3 regions of the Glaciecola sp. 2405UD65-10 genome follow, and region 2 is predicted to be linked to each of the others. Evidence: predicted binding sites of a transcription regulator. Region 2 holds the regulator's gene; each other region holds the start of a gene.
The links. Region 2 encodes sigma-54, which starts transcription at its own class of promoters, with help from an activator protein. Its sites were predicted from a motif close to GTTGGCACGNNNNTNGNNT; they were not measured.
Positions count from the first base shown of each region.

Region 1: the regulator sigma-54 is predicted to act here: its motif matches at 4,829-4,847, upstream of ACOI22_RS09955 (Tll0287-like domain-containing protein).
Region 3: the regulator sigma-54 is predicted to act here: its motif matches at 3,563-3,581, upstream of fliE (flagellar hook-basal body complex protein FliE).

Region 1 covers NZ_JBMEUF010000001.1:2,227,957-2,234,689, forward strand. Annotated here, with positions in the region: gene rutD (pyrimidine utilization protein D) at 1-404, shown strand, start outside; gene ACOI22_RS09935 (malonic semialdehyde reductase) at 440-1,030, shown strand; gene ACOI22_RS09940 (flavin reductase) at 1,065-1,583, shown strand; gene ACOI22_RS09945 (CoA-acylating methylmalonate-semialdehyde dehydrogenase) at 1,746-3,236, shown strand; gene ACOI22_RS09950 (sigma-54 interaction domain-containing protein) at 3,390-4,694, opposite strand; gene ACOI22_RS09955 (Tll0287-like domain-containing protein) at 4,892-5,512, shown strand; gene ACOI22_RS09960 (hypothetical protein) at 5,524-5,691, opposite strand; gene ACOI22_RS09965 (SO_0444 family Cu/Zn efflux transporter) at 5,980-6,733, opposite strand, start outside.
Region 2 covers NZ_JBMEUF010000003.1:43,751-50,483, forward strand. Annotated here, with positions in the region: gene ACOI22_RS15415 (HPr family phosphocarrier protein) at 1-179, opposite strand, end outside; gene rapZ (RNase adapter RapZ) at 194-1,117, opposite strand; gene ptsN (PTS IIA-like nitrogen regulatory protein PtsN) at 1,215-1,658, opposite strand; gene hpf (ribosome hibernation promoting factor) at 1,670-1,957, opposite strand; gene ACOI22_RS15435 (RNA polymerase factor sigma-54) at 1,979-3,505, opposite strand; gene lptB (LPS export ABC transporter ATP-binding protein) at 3,614-4,342, opposite strand; gene lptA (lipopolysaccharide transport periplasmic protein LptA) at 4,368-4,970, opposite strand; gene lptC (LPS export ABC transporter periplasmic protein LptC) at 4,939-5,499, opposite strand; gene kdsC (3-deoxy-manno-octulosonate-8-phosphatase KdsC) at 5,496-6,104, opposite strand; gene ACOI22_RS15460 (KpsF/GutQ family sugar-phosphate isomerase) at 6,106-6,733, opposite strand, start outside.
Region 3 covers NZ_JBMEUF010000001.1:1,194,265-1,200,997, forward strand. Annotated here, with positions in the region: gene fliH (flagellar assembly protein FliH) at 1-408, opposite strand, end outside; gene fliG (flagellar motor switch protein FliG) at 411-1,451, opposite strand; gene fliF (flagellar basal-body MS-ring/collar protein FliF) at 1,472-3,166, opposite strand; gene fliE (flagellar hook-basal body complex protein FliE) at 3,182-3,508, opposite strand; gene ACOI22_RS05520 (sigma-54-dependent transcriptional regulator) at 3,775-5,178, opposite strand; gene ACOI22_RS05525 (sensor histidine kinase) at 5,165-6,430, opposite strand; gene ACOI22_RS05530 (sigma-54 dependent transcriptional regulator) at 6,555-6,733, opposite strand, start outside.

The DNA of each region.
Region 1 (6,733 bases), on a different contig from region 2:
GTTTTAGAGTAAGAAAGTCCTTATTAGATAACAGCCCGCCGCAAATGTATTTACAGGCGCAAGCTTTGTTTTTGTATCCACCTGATTGGATTATGAATAACATCGATATGCTCGAAGAAGAAGAGCAACACATGTTAGCGTCTTTCCCTAACAAACAGAATTTACTAGCAAGGATTCATGCTTTAAGCGAATTTGATATAGAAGCAAGTTTAGCAACCGTTACTACGCCAACCTTAGTGTTTGCCAATAAAGACGATATGTTAGTGCCTTGGCAAAGATCTGAAGTGCTTGCGGGCTTGTTACCCAATGCCGAGCTGGCAATTTACGAATATGGTGGGCATGCTAGCACCGTGACTACGCCAACTGTATTTAACGAAAAACTGCTCGCATTTTTAAGCACTTAACTTTTAATTTTTTACACAATTTTTGGACATTATTCATGACAACACCTTTAAGCGACGCTGCACTTTCACAGCTTTTTTACGATGCCCACACGCACTCAAATTGGCAAGATAAGCCTATTCCTGAAGCCTTAATAGAGCAACTATACGACATGGTTAAATTAGGCTCTACGTCAGCAAATTGTAGCCCTGCTCGCTTTGTATTTGTGATGTCTGAAGAAGGTAAAGAAAAGCTAAAGCCATCTATATCTAGCGGTAATTTAGATAAAACCATGACAGCGCCGTGTACCGTCATTGTGGCCTATGATGAAGAGTTTTATGAGGAGCTCCCTACTTTGTTTCCTTACGCTGACGCTAAAAGTTGGTTTACAGGTAGTCCAGAAGCGGCATATGAAACCGCCATGCGAAACAGTTCATTGCAGGGCGCTTATTTAATAAGTGCTGCGCGCGCTTTAGGCCTAGATTGCGGTGCCATGAGTGGATTTAACCCCCAATTATTAAATGACACTTTTTTCCCAAACAGTACATGGAAGGTTAACTTTTTAATTAACCTTGGCTATGGCGACAAAGAAAAAGTCCACAAACGCTTACCTCGCTTAGCCTTTGAGCAAGCTTGTAAAATCGTTTAATACAAACATATTTAGGCTAGGAGATTCAGCAACCATGAGTGCATTAAAAGAAGTGACATTAGATAACACAAAGCAGTGTGTTTCATCAGAAGATTTTAAACAGGGTATGTCGGCCTTGCCTGGCACAGTGAATATTGTGACTACCGGTTCAGAACAAAACAAAGCGGGCTTTACCGCTACAGCCGTGTGCAGTGTAAGTGACAACCCACCCACGCTATTGGTGTGCTTAAACCGCGGAGCATCGGTGTATAAAGCCTTTGAAAACGCTAAAAGTTTAGTGATAAACACCTTAGATGCCGGGCAAGACAATTTATCAAACATATTTGGCGGAAAAGCCGTGATGCCTGAGCGTTTTACACAGGGCACTTGGGGAACATTAGTTACCGGTGCGCCAGTGCTAGAGGAGTCAGCAGTATCGTTTGATTGCAATATTGTAGAAATGAAAAGCGTTGCCACCCACGATGTGATTATTTGCGAAGTGGTAGGCATTAAGCAAAAAGAGCAGGCTGGCGCGTTAGTTTATTATCAAAGAGCGTATCACCATTTAGGCTAAACCCAGTTAAAAAAGTAACAGAGTTACTTTTATTCAAGAAATTAACGGCAGTTGATATATAAAACTAGCACTGCCGATAACTATTCGTTTTATAAATAAAACTATTCAGCGTGCCGCAAGCTATATTGTTGTAGCTGGCATTGCTGTGTTTGAGGAAAAGATATGAGAACAATTGGACATTATATTAACGGCCACATTGTAGAGCCCGAAGGGCGAACCCAAGATGTAACGAACCCCGCAACGGGCAAGGTGGAAAAGCAAGTACTGCTGGCCTCAAGCCAAACTGTTCAAGAAGCAATCGAAACTGCACAAGCGGCTTTTCCTGCATGGCGAAATACGCCTGTTTTAAAACGCGCTAGAGTAATGTTTAAATTTAAACAGTTGCTAGAGGATAATGCCGAGCATATTGCAGAATTAATTGGCCAAGAACATGGCAAAATTAGCCATGATGCGGCTGGCGAGATTCAAAGAGGCATTGAGAATGTTGAGTTTGCCTGCGGTGCTCCGCAACTGTTAAAAGGCGAGCATAGTAAAAACGTTGGCCCTAATATTGATTCATGGAGTGAGTTTCAGCCCTTAGGCGTAGTTACAGGGATTACCCCTTTTAACTTTCCTGCTATGGTGCCGCTATGGATGTTTCCGCTAGCCATTGCATGCGGCAACACTTTTGTTCTTAAACCTTCTGAACGGGCACCTAGCTCAACCTTGTTTATAGCACAATTATTAAAAGAAGCCGGCTTGCCAGACGGCGTAATGAACGTGGTAAATGGTGACAAAGAGGCCGTAGACGAATTATTAACAAACCCCACCGTAAAGGCCGTTAGCTTCGTTGGCTCTACGCCCATAGCTGAATATATTTACACTACGGCTAATGCAGCCGGTAAACGATGCCAAGCGCTTGGCGGCGCTAAAAATCACGCTATTGTTATGCCTGATGCCGACATGGATAACGCGGTTAACCAATTATTAGGTGCAGCATTTGGATCATCAGGGGAGCGTTGTATGGCGCTATCGGTAGTGGTGGCCGTGGGTGAAAAAGCAGGTGATACCCTAGTAAGCAAAATGCAACAAGCCATGACGTATTTGAAAGTAGGCGCTTATACCGACGCAAGTAATGATTTTGGCCCGCTAATTAGTTGCCAGCACAGAGATAAGGTTAGCGCGTATTTAGCAAGCGCTGAGCAACAAGGTGCCAAAATAGTAGTTGATGGCCGTGAAGCTAAAGTGAAGGGCTTTGATAATGGCTTTTTTATAGGCGCCACCTTAATAGATGGTGTTACTCCCGATATGGATAGCTACAAGGCCGAAATATTTGGCCCGGTCTTACAAGTTATTCGCGTAGATACCATGCAGCAAGCCATGCAACTTATTGACGATCATGAGTATGGAAACGGTACCTGTATCTTTACTCGTGATGGTGAGGCCGCTCGCTACTTTTCAGATAATATTCAAGTGGGTATGGTGGGAATTAACGTGCCTCTGCCTGTGCCTGTGGCGTATCATAGCTTTGGCGGTTGGAAGCGTTCACTGTTTGGTGATTTACATGCCTATGGCCCTGATGGCGTTAAGTTTTACACTAAACGTAAAACTATTACCCAAAGATGGCCATCAAGTGGTATACGCGAAGGAGTAAGCTTCGCCTTTCCTAGCTAGGTCAAAATATTAAGAATACGGTAACAGCCTCTCACATTCACGCAATGCTGCGTGAATAAATAAAACCTCATCATCCTCGAAAAATCGAGGGTGATGAGCAATCATATACACTCAGTTTACGAGCTCAGTCCACAACATATCAATAACGCCATGTTATTCATATTTCAAACCGTATTTTTGTAGCTTCCTATAAAGTGTGCGAGTACTTACATCAAGTTTCTCAGCTAATTCATCAATGGTGTGTTTAGGGTCAATGCACAGATTCGTTAAGTAGCGCTTTTCTAACTCATCTAAGGAAACTAAGGTTTCTGGTAAATTCGAAACATTATTTACAGCACCTTTCACTTTTGTTTGTTCAGGCAAGTCATTCAGTTCAATTATGTCTTCGTCAGCCAGTAACACCGATTGCTCCACAATACTTTTCAATTCTCGAATATTGCCTGGAAATGAGTATTCGCAAAGGTGCTTCATAGCTGCCTTCGAGAACTTTTTATACTTCATTTCGCTCCCTTGCAAAAAGTGATTGGCTAAAGCTGGAATATCATCTTGGCGCTCACTTAAAGATGGCAATGAAATAGGGAAACCGGCAATGCGATAATATAAGTCTTTTCTAAACAAACCCTGCTCTACTAAGTTCAGTAAGTTTTTATGACTGGCACAAATTAAGCGAAAATCTGCTTTTTTTAGTTTTGTCCCGCCTACCGTTCGATAACACTGGGTTTCAATTAGGCGCAGCAGTTTTACCTGCATACTTAAGGTAACGTCAGCAATTTCATCAAAGAAAACGGTGCCACCTTGAGCCTCTTCTATCAAACCTTTTTTATTTTGCACCGCCCCTGTGAACGAGCCTTTCTCGTGACCAAACAATTCTGACTCAAATAAGTTTTCATTAAGCCCCGTGCATTCAATTACAACAAAGGGCTTTTTGCTTCGTCTACTTGCATCATGCAAAGCCTTAGCAACTAATTCCTTACCTGTTCCAGTTTCACCATGTAATAAAACTGAGATTTCGGCTTTGGCGGCTCGATTAATTTTAGTTAACATGTTTTTGAAAGGCACAGAAGTGCCAAGCATTTTGTTTTTTTCTGATTCAACAGAAGCAAAATTTATTTTATCGAGTATCTCTAAAAAACCGGTGGTAATACCATTTTCGTCTTTCACTGGTTTCATTAAAATATCACAATACGTTTTACCAAAATCTGTATTGTGAACATGCATAACACTGCTCGCTCGCTGGGTACTTTGACACGCTTGAATAGGGCACTGCTCACCATGCTGATCACAAGGTTTAGAATGCCCATGTGAAATTTCATAGCAGCGGCTGTTACCTACCCTCACCTCATTTTCGTAAGTATCTCGGTATGCGTCGTTCACTGCTAGTATTACGTACTGTGTATTGATAAATATTGCAGGTTTATCAATAGAATTAATCATTGATTGCACAATGGAAATGTTCATTTTACTACCTAAGCCGCGCTGACAATTATGACCTAATGATTGACAAATTTGGCAGCATTTACAAGGCAAACTTTACTATCATTCATTTATTTAAAAAATTTTCTAACCAAATCAGATATTTAATCCTTCAGCAGGATGGCACAACTCTTGATTACTCCACATATGTATATGCAAAAATTCAACGCTAGGAATAAACCATGAAAGCACTAATTACTGTAATTATCATCACTAGTTTTAGTCTCAGTTTCACAAGCGGCAGTACCGCCCAAACTCAAGTTCAAAGCAACACCCTTGATGCAAACAGTAGATCCGAAGGTGAGTTAAACAGTCAGAGTATTAATTCGCTGGAAATGCAAGCTAACGAAAAAATTAAGCAATTCTCTGGGCAATTGAAAACAGTACTTGTAGGCGCTATTCAAGCAGAAGGATTTGCTAGTGCGGTTAAGGTGTGTAAAGAACAAGCGCCTGAAATAGCCAAGAGCGTATCAAAAGATGGGTGGACGCTCGCTAGAACCAGTTTAAAAACGCGAAACGCTGCAAACAAACCCGATGCATGGGAACAGGAAAAATTACAAGATTTTGATAAAAAATTTAAAGAAGGTGTATCACCTAATCAATTGTCAGCCATTGATGTAAATGAAAATCGCTTTCGCTATATGAAAGCTATTCCCACCGGCCAAGTTTGCTTGGCGTGCCATGGAAGCAATGTAGAGCCATCACTTAAAGCTACGACAGATAAAAACTACCCGAATGATAAAGCGATTGGATATACACTTGAAGATATACGTGGTGCGTTTACTCTACGCAAGTCGCTCTAAGTAAAGGGGGATTACCTTGCAAGCTCAGGATATAGCTCATCAAACTCTTCAGGGCTTAGACCCGTTGTGAGCTCTATTAAATCATCGATGTATTCATCATGAGCCGCATTACGAGTGAGTATTGCAGCCTTTGAAGAAGTAGCCATGTTGTTTGTTTGTGTTAGGTTAAATTGATTCATTATATTACCTACTAATTAAGTGTTTGATACTTATACTTTGCAAGTATCAAACCTTTCTGATAAAAAATAAAAACACCTATAAATCAAAGGCTTTAATGCAGCCCTCAACATAAATCTTAAGCAGTTATGAACATTTTACATAGTGGGTATGAACATAGGGCTCATTCTCCCTAACTACCAGCCCATTACAATATCAACAGCTGACCATACGAGTAATTACATTCAAAAGCACAAAAGCCTGTACAAAAATAATACAGCTTGCGTCACCCAATTACAACTTTCTAACATCTATCCGTTTTTAGTTTCTGCCTTTAGGAGACTTTTTAACTGCTTTAGCATTTGCCAAACAAGTAAAGCAGCTAGAATAACAGCGCCTAACTGATGCACAATGCTTAGCATATCTGAGTGCTCGCCATGAACTAAATCTAAACTAAAGGAGAATTGATCAAATAAAGCATCTACCACAAACCCTGATAAGAGTGCTGAGCCAATTAGCGCCACCAAGTAGATACCTAATTCACGAGCACCTAGTTCATTTTTAATGATCATTAGGGTAGCAATGTTGGTTGCAGGGCCCGTTAACATAAATACGAGCGCTGCACCGGGTGATACGCCTGCCATTATTAGCCCCACGGCAATTGGTGTTGATGCGGTTGCACAAATGTACATAGGAATAGAAATTACCACCATTAACAGCATGGCAACGGGCCCTGTTCCATAGCTTGCCATCCAGTCGGCGGGTACATAGGTAAGGACTAATGCCGCAAAAAATAGCCCAATAAGTAGCCATTTCATAAAATCTACTAATAACTGACCAAAGCCGTATGCAAAGACGTTTTTTAAGCCACTTATAAAGCTTGGTTTGTTTGCCTCTGGATTTCCAGCGCTACAGCTACTCGATGCATGGCAACAACTGCTCTTGCTGGCCTGGTTACTTTCGTGCTTATGGATGTCATTTGCTTCTGGCTGCCCCCACAAAGCAATACTCAAACCAGTTACCACGGCCGAGAAAATTGCAGCAATTGGACGGGCTATAGTCATA
Region 2 (6,733 bases):
TTGCCCATTCCGCTTCCTAACATAAGCAAAGCAAGCACGCTATTTGCTGGCGCTGACTGCTCATCTTGCTCTATAAGTATTTCACTTTCGTATTGATTCGCCAATTCTACTAATTTAGTTGCGGCGCGCGCGTGTAAGCCCAATTTATTAATAATGGTTAGGGTTTTAACTAATTCCATTTGCACGCTCCGGTTTATTCATTGTTTTGAGCCTGCTTAACTTTTTCAATAGCGGCCTCTTCTATAGCCTCTTTTTCAGCTTGGGCTTTCTTGATTCGCTTAAGCTCTCGATGTTTAACTTGAACATCACCGTGGCTTTTTTTGAATGCTTCACTTAAGGCTTGAGAAACAAACACCGAGCGATGCTGGCCGCCCGTGCAACCAATAGCTACCGTTACATAACTTCTGTTATTCCTTTCCAAATGTGGCAGCCAGGTGGTAATGAAATTTTGGATTTGCCAAATAAGCTTCATCACTAAAGGTTGGCCTGACAAAAACAATTCAACTGGGCTATCTAAACCCGTATAAGGGCGTAAATCTGGGTCCCAATGAGGATTGGGTAAAAACCTTACATCAAATACGTAGTCGGCGTCTTTAGGTAAGCCATATTTAAAGCCAAATGATTCGAACACAATCACCAAATCAGAACTCTTCTTGCCTAGCACTCGTTCACGAATAGTTTCTGCTAAATCATGTACTGACAAATTATCGGTATTTATATGGAGGTCGGCTTTTTCGGCCACTGGCACTAAAATGTCACGTTCAGCTGCAATGGCGTCAACTAGTGAATTGTTAAGTTTGAAAAGGGGATGTAAGCGGCGAGTTTCGCTATAACGCTTTATTAATACATCATCGCTAGCATCAATAAATATAATGGTAATGTCCCAAAACTCGGGCAAATATTCTAGCAATTCGGTGATTTCATTTTCCGAATCGGGCATGTTACGCACATCTATACTTACGGCAACAAGTTCGTGTTGTTCGACTACCGTATTGGTAAGTGTGGGCAGCAGTGAAACAGGAATGTTATCTACGCAGTAATAGCCTAAATCTTCAAGTGCGCGAAGTGCAATTGATTTACCTGAACCTGAACGCCCGCTAATGATCAATAATTTCATAGTGTAAAACTCGCGTTAAATAAAAGGTGTTGCAGAGTGAGAAATTACGTGTTTTCAGTATAGAGTGCTTTTTGCAGGTAGTGAATCAATTTCACTCTTAAGCTAGGGCAGCCACTATTTCGTTTTTGTTTTCAGCTTTTCTTATTGCTTTTACAATGTCTTTATTGCTTAATTTTTTTGCTATGCCTGATAAAGCCTCAAGGTGCTGGCTAGTTTGTTCTTCGGGCACTAAAATCGCAAAGAATATATCAACGGCTTGACTATCAATTGCGTCAAAATCTATTGGAGAATTGGTTGTGAGTATTACTGCAATCATATGACTCAGACCTTTTATTCGGCCATGTGGAATAGCAATGCCATTTCCAATACCAGTACTGCCCATTTTTTCTCGACCTAATAGACTTGAAAGCACTTCTACTTGGTCAAGCTCAGGTGACTGCAATACAGCAATTTCAGAAATTTTTTCAAAAATTCGTTTTTTGCTATGGCACTCAACCGAACATTGAGTTCGGTCAAGTGAAATTATGTCATTTATGATCATAGTTAGTTAGCTTAGTGACGCTTAAGTTTTTCTTTGTGTTTAATAACTTGGCGATCTAGCTTATCAATTAAGCCATCAATAGCCGCATACATATCGGTGTGTTCTGAGTTAGCAAATACTTCACCACCACTCATGTGTACAGTGGCTTCCGCTTTTTGGTTAAGTTTTTCAACGTTAAGTATTACATGCACATTATTGATATGGTCGAAATGTCGTTCGAGTTTTTCAAACTTAGTGTCAACATAAGTGCGCAATGAGTCGGTGATTTCGACGTGATGACCGGTAAGGTTAATTTGCATATTGATGGTCCTCTTTGCCTTTTAGACAAGGCTTTTTCGTTGATTAGAAGGGGGAATGTTTAACGATTCCCGGTATTTTGCAATTGTTCGCCGGGCCACATTAATGCCCTGATCGGCAAGCAATTGCGCAATCTTGCTATCACTTAACGGCTTGTTCGATGGTTCATCAGCAACTAATTTTTTGATGAACGCACGAATAGCAGTAGAAGAACAATTTTCGCCAGACTCTGTAGATACGTGTGACGAAAAGAAATACTTAAGCTCAAATATGCCTCTTGGGGTGTGCATGTACTTTTGTGTTGTAACACGTGAAATAGTTGATTCGTGCATGTCTACCATTTCAGCCACATCGTTTAATACCATGGGCTGCATTTTTTCAGGACCTTGCTCAAAAAATTCACGTTGTTTAGCAACAATACAATGCGACACCTTCAAAAGGGTTTCATTTCTGCTTTCCAAACTTTTAATAAACCATTTTGCTTCTTGTAAATGAGACTTTATATATTGCGAATCGTTCGAATTACTGGTTTTCGATAGTTTCGCGTAGGTTTCATTTACGGTAAGGGCGGGTAGGGCTTCGTTGTTTAATTCAACTGTCCACACGCCTTTATTTTTGTAAACATTAACATCGGGGATAACATATTCAGGCTCTCTTGATGAAACTGCGCTACCCGGGCGAGGATTCAAGGTTTTCAATAAGCGCATGACTTCACGCAGTTGATCTTCCTTTAAACGCGTTTTACGCATAAGTGTACGGTAGTCTTTGCTGCTTAATAAGTCAGCGTGTTCTTCAATCAGTGAGCGGGCTTGCTCAAGCCATGGTGTATCGTTATCAAATTGTTGCAATTGCACCAATAAGCATTCTTGTACTGAACGTGCGCCTGCACCAATAGGGTCAAAACGTTGAATACGTTTAAGTACGCATTCTACTTCGTCTAAATCAATGTCTTCGTTATCTAAGCTATCTAATATGTTTTCACACGAACTGGTTAAATAGCCTGATTCGTCAATTGAATCAATTATGGCAATCGCTATTGACATGTCATTATCGCTAAAATGCGTCATTTCAGCTTGCCATAGCAAATGGTCTTGAATGTTTTCGGTAGTTTCGCCTTGGAATATGTAGTCGTCGTCAGGGCTTGAGCCGGTCATTTTAGTGGGGGCTGATGTAGAACCTAGGTAATCTTCCCATGAACTATCAAGCGGTAAATCATTGGGTAAATCGCGGTTTTCAAGTGCTTCATGTGCATCCATAGGATCAGGAACATCTTTTTCGCCACTACTTAAAGATGCATTCGCTTCGTTTACGCCTTCTATATTCGCTGAAGCTTGTTCTTTGTCAGTTCGGGAATCGAGCGTTTCGCCTCGGTCAGCGTTTTCATTGCTATAGTCTAATTCTACCGTCTCCAAAAGGGGATTGGATTCAATGGCTTCTTGAATTTCTTGTTGCAGATCAAGTGTTGACAGTTGCAGCAGCTTAATAGCTTGTTGCAATTGGGGGGTCATAGTCAATTGTTGACTGAACTTCAGTTGTAACGAGGGTTTCATTACTATCCTTCTACTGCGCCTATCTCAAGTATGTAAAACATCTACCTTACCTAGCGATTCCTATCATTAATGCTTATCATACTCCCTAATTAGGAAAAAAAAAGAGGTTTATAATGCAAATTGTTCGCCAAGATAAACATCTCTTACCGTTTGATTAGCAAGAACTTCTTCAGACGTGCCGCTAGCTATCAATTCTCCATGGCTCACAATGTACGCAAGCTCACATACATCAAGGGTTTCCTTTACATTATGGTCAGTAATCAAAACCCCAATGCCACGTTCTTTTAATTGGTAAATTATTTTTTTAATGTCATTTACTGATATTGGATCAACCCCTGCAAAGGGTTCATCAAGCAAAATAAACTTGGGATCAGCTGATAATGCCCGCGCAATTTCAACGCGGCGTCTTTCGCCACCTGATAAACTCATGCCAAGGCTGTTACGAATATGATTAATATTAAAATCATCAAGCAGTTCATCAGCTATGACTTCGCGCTGGTCTTTTGAAATATCTTTGCGAGTTTGCAATATGGCCATTAAATTTTCATACACAGTGAGTTTTCTGAAAATAGAGGCTTCTTGAGGTAAATAACCAATGCCATTTCTTGCACGCTCGTGCATAGGAAGGTGGCTTAAGTTCATTTGATCAATAAAAATATCGCCTTTATCTAGTGGTACTAAACCCACTATCATATAAAAAGTAGTGGTTTTACCTGCACCATTGGGGCCTAACAGACCAACAATTTGTCCTGTTGATACTTCAATGCTTACATCGCGCACAACTTGGCGAGATTTATACGATTTAGCTAAGTTTCTGGCGCACAGCGTACTGGTCACAAATACAATCCTTCAATAGCGTTGTTTATTGTTGTTCTGAATCAGACTTTTCTTGCGAAAATGCACCAGGGCTTATTACTGTAGTAACGGGGCCACTGCTGTTTTCATCAGATTCAGCTAAGATTTGCTCTTTCGCCATATCAAACAAAATAGAATCACCATCTACTTTCACATCGTTTTGCACAATAACGGCTTGGCCGCGAAGCGAAAGCGTTCTAGACGCTACGGTATATACAATTTTGTTAGCTCGTGCTTCTACTATAGTACCGTCTTCTAAGCGCTGCTTGTAACTGGCGGGGCTGCCGCTTGCTATAATGACTTCTTGGCGCTTGCCATTGGTAGCATCAAGTTCAACGCGGTCAGCAAGTAATTCTAGACTGCCTTGGCGAATAACCACATTTTCAGTAAAAATAGACGTTTTTTTCTTGCCATCAATTGCTTGGTGATTTGACGTAAGCGTAACCGGCAAATCAAAATCTTGTGCAATGGTTGATGTAGCACTGCTATCTTCTGCAGTTTGTGCCGCCATAGCGGGTAGGGCATGTGCGTGAAAAGTCAGCGCACAGGCTGCTGATATAAAAAGTAGCCCTAGGTGCTTAAAACTGGGGGTTAACTTGCGTTTTAACATGTTCTTTTAACTCGTATTGTTGGGTAACTAAATCACCAAATAAACCCACACTGGTAACTAAATAATCTTGCCCTTTAATTTCTACCACTTGGTCAGAAAACAGGGTCTTACTCTCTAAATCAATTTCAATAAATTCGGTAGCAATGGCTTTAACATACTCTTCACTGCGCAAATTAACAATTTTTACGTTTTTCTCAAGTTGTATTCTATTGTTGTTATGCAAGGTGCCTTCTTGAGCCGTAATTTGCCACGGTTGTCCATCATCTAAAAATAGCGTGTATACAGGGTTTTCAAAAATTGCAAAGCCAAGTTCTTCGTAATGCTCCATTTTATCAGCCGCTACTTGGTGACTTAATTTGCCGTTTTTATCGTATAACTTACTGTTTAAGTTTAGGGCACTATAATTTGGAATAAGTTCACGGTCGCCTTTTTCGCTGCTTTGTTCTTTGGGATCTTGAAACAAAATAGACACGTACAAAGCTACCACGGCTGCAAATATGAATAACACACTCCAGCCGGTTCTATTCATACGCTGGCACCATGTTGCATATTTAATTTACCGTGTGCTTGCAAAAGCAAATCGCAAAACTCGCGAACCGCACCTTTGCCACCACCAAGGGTCGTTATAAAGTTAGCTTGTTGTTTTACATATGGGTGCGCATCATTTACCGCTACTTTAATAGCCGACAACCTATACATACCTACATCAGGCATATCATCACCCATGCTCGCCACTTGGCTAGTTTCAAGCTTAAGTTGATTTAGTAAGTCAGTTAACGCCGTGTGTTTGTCTTCACGTCCTTGCACTAAATGTTTAACGCCTAAGGCGCTCATTCTGTTTTTCACAATAGCTGAATCGCGCCCAGTTATAACAGCCACATCAATGCCACAGCTTTTGAGTGCTTTCACCCCATAACCATCTTTAGTATTGAAGGCTTTATATTCTTCGCCATTGTTACCTAGGTAAATACTGCCGTCACTGAATACGCCATCTACATCAAACACCACTAATTTAATTTGCTTGCATGCATCAAAAATTTTAGAAGGAACTGCTTGGTATAAAGTCGCTACACTATGAGCGGCGCCTTCTTGGTTAGCACTAGGTATGTTTTCATCAATAATGGGTTGAGCCATGTTATACCACTCCTGCTTTTAACAGCATGTACATATTAAGTGCGCCGACCGCTTGGTTTTCTTCGTTAACTACAAACAGGGCACTAATACGCTTACTTTGCATTAAGTTAAGGGCGTCTATTGCTAACGCGTTAGCGTTAATATGAACGCCGCCTTTGGTCATTACACTTTGTATTGACGTGGTTTGAATATCAATCGGTGAGTTAAGGGTTCTGCGCAAATCACCGTCACTAAATATCCCTACTAAGGTATTTTGCTCATTTGTTATGCCGGTAATACCTAAACCCTTTGATGAAATTTCAAGTAAGGCTTGTTTTAATGAATCATTTTGCGATACAAGAGGAATGTCATCGCCACTAGCCATTATGTCATTTACGGTAAGTAACAAACGCTTACCTAAAGCACCGCCCGGATGAGAAAACGCAAAATCTTCTGCGGTAAATCCTTTCGCTTCTAAAAGCGCAACGGCTATAGCATCTCCTAGTACTAGGGTAGCAGTAGTGCTGGTTGTGGGAGCCAAGCCTAAAGAACACGCTTCTTTGGTTACGCCAAGCAACAAACTAACCGCTGAGGCTTGCGCTAAACTACTTTTCGCATTGTTGGTAATAGCCACAATGGGTACACCAATT
Region 3 (6,733 bases), on a different contig from region 2:
AAGTTTAGCAATGGGTTGCTCAAATGATGACATTAAGGCTTCAAACTTTTTACTTTGTTCATCAAGGCTTACTTTAGCCTCAGCCAAACCTTGCTCAATTCCGCTGCTTTTTCCTTGTTCTAGTCCTTCCTGTGTGCCTTTATCTAATCCTTCATCGTATCCTTTTTTCAAGCCTTCTTCATGGCCACTTTTGAGCCCCTCTTGAAAAGCAGCGGCGCGAATTTCTTCAATATCTTCGGCGGTTAGGGGCTCCACATCTTTATCTTCTTCCGGCGCTTCAAATTTCCATTTGCCACGCGGTCGATTCAAAGCATTCGTGCTTTCTTCTTCTTGCGCAAGTTGGTCATCAACTGAGGGCAACTCCCAAAGCTTTGCCTGATCAAATATGTCCTTATCTGTCATACTCATACTTATACGAACTCTTCACCACCGCCGCCGCCAAGCATTACTTCACCGGCATCGGCTAAACGTCGAGCAATTGACAACACTTCTTTTTGAGCGGTTTCTACTTCACTTAACCTTACCGGCCCCATAGCCTCAATATCATCAATTAGCATTTCTGCGGCACGCTTTGACATATTTCCGGTAATTTTGTTTTTAAGTGCTTCGTCTGCGCCTTTAATGGCACGCATTAAGGTTTCTTGCTGGACTTCGCGTAAAATCGCTTGAATGCCTCGGTCATCAACATCAATAAGGTTGTCAAATACGAACATTAAGTCTTGAATTTGCTGGCTCATCTCCTCGTCTTGCTCACGAATCGCTTCCATCAACTGGGCTTCAATATTGGTATCCAAATAATTCATGATATTGGCAGCAGATTTCAAACCACCCATTTTGGCAGCTTGCGCCCCGGCTTGCCCAGCAAACTGTTTCTCCATTATCTCGTTCAATTCTTGCAATGCGGCGGGCTGAACTTCTTCTAAGTTTGCGACACGCATTAACAAATCTAAACGCACTTTCTCTGGGAACTGCGCCATAATTTCAGCCGACTGCTCAGGCTCTAAATATGACATAACAATCGTTTGAATTTGAGGGTGTTCGTTTCGAATGATGGTGGCAACTTGTTTAGAATCCATCCACTTAAGTGATTCAAGGCCTTTAGCACCTGAGCCTGCCATAATTTGATCTAGTAAGTGTGCAGCTTTATCTTCACCTAGCGCCGCAACTAAAGCACGGCGTACAAAGTCTTCGCTCTTGAAGCCAATAGTAGAGTAGTTCTGAATTTCATCTATAAAATGCTTATGCACTGCCGTTATTTTGCTTTGCGTCATGTCATCCATGGCGGCCATTGCAGTACCCAAGGTTTGAACTTGCTTAGGCTCCATGAATTTAAGTATTTGCGCCGCATCATCTTCTGACAAACTTAACAGTAAAATAGAGGCTTTCTCAATACCATCAAGTTTATTAATATCGTATTCTGGGATGTCATCTTTAGTTTCTTCATCAGCCATTATTACTATTCCTTGCCCAGTTATTCGTCTTCAAGCATCCATCCACGCACTACCTGCGCAGACAGCTCTGGTTCATTTGATACTAGCGCGCGAACCGCTTTTAGAACGTCTTCATCGCGATGTAAATTAGGTAGCATAAGCGAGCCATCTGGTGAGAAACCCACTTTTGATTCATCAAACTCGTCGCTCAATACATTAATGGTTTCATCACCTAAATCTAAATCTGTGTCTAGATCATCTGTTTCCATAATCCCGCCATCAGGGAATATTAATTTCTTAAGCATTGGACGAACAACCGCCAATATAAGAACAATAATAACAGCAGCTCCCATAAACAATTTAAATAGTGGCATGAACCATTCTTCTTCCCAAACATTTGTTTCTTCGGCTTCGCCAAGGTCTACGCGTTTAAACGGAATACTTACCACTTCTAATGAATCTCCGCGGGTTACATCAAATCCCACTCCGCCTTGTAATAAGCGACGAATGTTAAGCAATTCTTGCTGACTCAAAGGTGTGCTTGTTATTTCGCCCTCTGCATTCGTGCTATTTAAGTAATCAACGGCTACCGATACACTTAAGCGACGAATTACACCGGTTTGTTGTTTGGTGTGGCTAATGGTTGTATCTAACTCATAGTTGCGAGTAGATTCTTTACTGTTTGAACCTGGTACAGGCGTGCGGCCGTTAGCACCGTTTGCTTCCTCGGGAATGTTCGAATCAGCAGGTGGCTGATTAGTTAGCGCGCCAGGTATACCAGCGATAACACCGCCAACAGAGTTTTGCTCTGATATCATTTCGCTGCGAACAGCGGGCAAATCAGGATTATATCGACGCTGGGTTTGTTCAACCGCTGTAAAATCCATACTCACATCCGCTTGAGCGGTATAGTTGCCTATCCCTAAAACGGGAATCAAAATAGAGTCTATTTTTTCTAAGTATTCTGATTCTCGTTTTTTCTCAATTTCGTACTCTTTACGCGCTCTAGCACTCATTGAATCAGCAGAGCCTGAATTGAGCAAACGGCCATTATTATCTGATACAGTGACTCGGCTAGGATCAATGCCTTGTACCGCCGATGATACAATATCTACAATTGCGTCAACTTCTTCACCTGACAAATAATTACCGTTTCTTGCCGTTACTACAACCGTGGCACTTGCTTTAGATTCACGGCGCGAAAACACGTTTTCTTTCGGTATCGCCAAAAGTACGCGTGCTTTACCTACGGCATTTATATCCTCAATAGTGCGGGCAATAAGCTGCTCTCTTGCATGCTTCAGGCGTTCCATTTCAACTCGCTGGCTCACACCGAAGCCCATATCTTGCATAATAATTTCGGTGCCTGCCGAGCTGCTATGATTAATTCCCTGACGCACCATACCAAGCTTTACGTCTTTGAACTGTTCGTCTAAAACGTAAACCGTATTACCTTCAATTTTGTATTTAATTTGGTTTTGATCAAGGTAATCAAGTGTTTCGATCATTTCTTGTGGCGGCATTTGCACCAAGGGACGGTAGGTCGGTTCTTTTGACCAAATAAAGATAAATATAGCTATAGCCACACAAATCACTAAAGTCACAATCATTGTGACCTGACGAATAGTTTCAGTACTCGAGATAGTATCTAAAATAGATGATTTCGACTGTCCAACCATCTCATTAGAATCGTTATCATCTGGAATGGCTAATTCGGTGCTTGCGGCTTCTGCCATAACTTATACTTCCTATTATACCGGCATGTTCATAATGGATTTGTAAGCTTCAAGTAGTTTGTTTCTTACTTGAACAGTAGCTTCAAATGCTATGCCTGATTTTTCTTTTGCAATCATAACGTCGGCTAAGCTTAGGTCTGGATCCCCTAAATCAAAACGCGTTTGCATACTTCTAGATTCCTTTTGCATACCATTGACGGTATCAAGAGCCTGCGTGAGCATATCGGCAAACTGACCGCCGTTATTGTTTGTTTCAACGCGTGATAATCCACCAGACGTACCTGTAATTTGCGAGGTCATAGCCTGCATTTCTTGATAGAGCGAATTGGCTTTAATATCCACTGGCTTATCTCCATATGTCATTATTTTGATGAAAAATGCTTGTTAGGAGTGGGTTTGCAAAGACAATGCCAATACTATGAATAGGCGGCAATATTTGTGGGAAATGTAGGAGTTAGCGGTAATTTACTGCCATATAGCTTTCAGGCAGCTAAAATTAGCTTAAAAAAAAGCCGCCCTCTGAGATGGAGGGCGGAAATTGGGATTGACATCCTGTCATACTGCTTACAAAAAAAACGGGAAGGTTCTTTCAAAATGTTTACTAAATACTATGATGGAAGTTCTATGCCACTATCGCGCATTTTGGCTAATTTATATCGCAAAGTTCGCGGGCTTATGCCAAGTTTCTCGGCTACATCCTTACGCTTGCCTTTAAAAGCCTGCAATGCGTCTAAAATAATCTGATGTTCTTGTAGCCTTAATTCAGAACCTAATAAACTGTTATCGTCTTCGTCTTGCATTTCTTTAGCTATGCCATGCGAGCTCATTTGCTGATAATCTGGCATTATTTTTTGACTATGCATGTCAAAAATTTGTTGGTTGTCAGGTTCAATAAGTAAGTCGTCACTTTCTAGCGTGTCAGAATCACACAAAATTAGTGCGCGCTGAATAACGTTTTCAAGCTCTCTAACATTGCCTGGCCAAGAGTGATGGGTGAGTTTGTGCATTGCCCCGGCTGAAATAGTTGGAATTTGTTTGGGTGTACTGGCGTTTTGAATATGGCGAGTCAGTAAGTGCTTGGCCAAAGGAACGATGTCTCCCTTTCTTTGGCTTAATGGTAACCAAGTAATAGGAAAAACATTTAGGCGATAATACAAATCTTCGCGAAATTTTCCTTGGGCTACAGCTTCTTTTAAATCGCGATTACTGGTTGCCACTACGCGCACATCTAAGCTAATTGTTTTGCGCCCGCCTAAACGCTCTACTTCACGTTCTTGCAATACACGTAATAACTTAGCTTGCAGGGCTAAATCCATCTCTGTAATTTCGTCGAGTAATATTGTGCCTTGTTGCGCTTGTTCAAATTTTCCAGGACAAGCTTGAATAGCACCGGTAAATGCGCCCTTCTCATAACCAAATAAGGTTGCTTCAAGCATGTTTTCTGGGATAGCTGCACAATTTATTGCAACAAATGGCGCATCACTACGATTGGATTGGTCATGAATATAACGAGATATGACTTCTTTACCCGAGCCACTTGGGCCTAATACCATTACTGTTGCATCAGATTTGGCCACTTTTCTGGCTAAATTGAGTAAGTTAACACTGGAATCATCCCCCACTATAGGTGTTTTAGATTCAACTTTTTGTGCAGGTGCATATCGGCCAATTAAATTAAGTAATACTTGTGGCGCAAACGGCTTAGATAAATAATCAGTTGCGCCATCGCGCATGGCTTGAATGGCATCATTTACATTAGCGTATGCGGTCATAAGTACCATAGGTAACTTAGGATATTTATTTTTCACACTTTTAAGTAATGACATACCATCCATACCTTCCATTTGAATGTCACTTACTATTAAATCAAAGGTATTTTCAGATAATTTAACCATCGCGCTTTGTGCGCTTTCTACAGGTGTAACTTGGTATCCAGCTAGCAATAAGGTATCTACTAATGCTTCTCGTAAACCATGATCATCTTCAACAATCAATATTTTAGTTTTGCTCATCATATACTCCTGACTGCGCTTGGTTTAAATTTGTTGTGCTATCTTCTAAGTAAGCTGGAAGATAAATTGAAAAATAGGCACCTTGACGTGGATTATTTCCGCACTTCGCGAAGCCTTTATGTGACTTAGCCACCGTATTTACAACCGCTAATCCTAAGCCGGTGCCTTGAGATTTACTTGTATAAAACGGTTCAAATAATCGGTTTATTTTCGTTTCATCAATACCATCTGCATTATCAAATACATTAAATACTACATATTGAATATTGTTATGCTTGACAGGATTTATGTGTAATTGAACGGACGGCTCGCTTTGATTGCTTTGCATTAAGGCTTGTTTGGCGTTCATCAAAAGATTCGTTAACGCCCCTGTAATAGCTGTTGTATTGCCAAGAATGTTAAGTTCGCATGCCTTGTTTTGAAGGGATAATATAATCCCATCTTGTTCTAACTGCGCTTCAACTTGGCTTATGGCTTGTTCGGCTATCTCTTTACTGCTTACCTTGCTTACAATTTGTTTATCTGAGCTTTTGGCAAACAACAACATATCGTTCACCTGAGATTCTAATTCCTGTAGGCGTAAACTTAGTTTTTGGGTAAAGCGACTTGCCATTTCGTTATGCAAAGGCATAGATTTTAAGTTTTCGGCATATAGCATGGCTGATGACAAAGGCGTACGTACTTGATGAGCAAGAGAGGCAACCATTTTACCCAGTGATGATAAACGCTGCATGTGCCCTACGCGAGTTTGAAGCTGTCTTGTTTCAGTTAAATCGGTAACAACTATCAATTGACCTTTTTCTTCGGTAAGTGGCGATATATCGATTTTAACGCGCTTACCGTTTCGCATGGATACTTCGTGTCCATCATCGGCTTTCGGTGCAAATGCTCTAGCAATAACTTCACGCCATGAGGCACCTATTAATGGTTCACCAAGTAAGGCTATTGCCTGTTGATTTGCTAATGATACTAGCCCTGTTTTATCTACGACCAATACACCAGCAGGCATAATTGATAATAGGTGAGAAAAGCGTTGGTGATCGTGATGTTCATTATGTTTTTGTTCGCTTGTTTGCGAACTAACGGAAGGTGACACTTGATGATGAGTATTGTGTTGCTTGTCACTAACAACATGCAATATTTTCTGTTTACCCGGACTCGGCAACACAGAATTGGCTGTCTCAAAGGATTGACCTTGAAATAGCTTCTTTTTAGTTTTTGAGGAACGATTTATTCCGGAACTTGCCAACATACTTATTCATCATTATTGCGATTACGTATGTTGGCTAATGCATGGCTTATGCCAGTTTTTATTAACAAGTATTTCAGTAACTTAGCGAATATAAAGCAGTCAATTATATGACAACACGTTCAAATTATTGACCATCAGCCTTTTCAACTCGCACAATTTCGTACTTACGCATTTTCTCAACTAAGGTAGTTCTTCGCATACCAAGTTGATCAGCAGCGCGTGCGACTACCCAATCTTGCTGTTCTAATGCTTGATGAATAAGGTTGATTTCTAAATCAGACAAGTACTCTTTCAGATTAACAC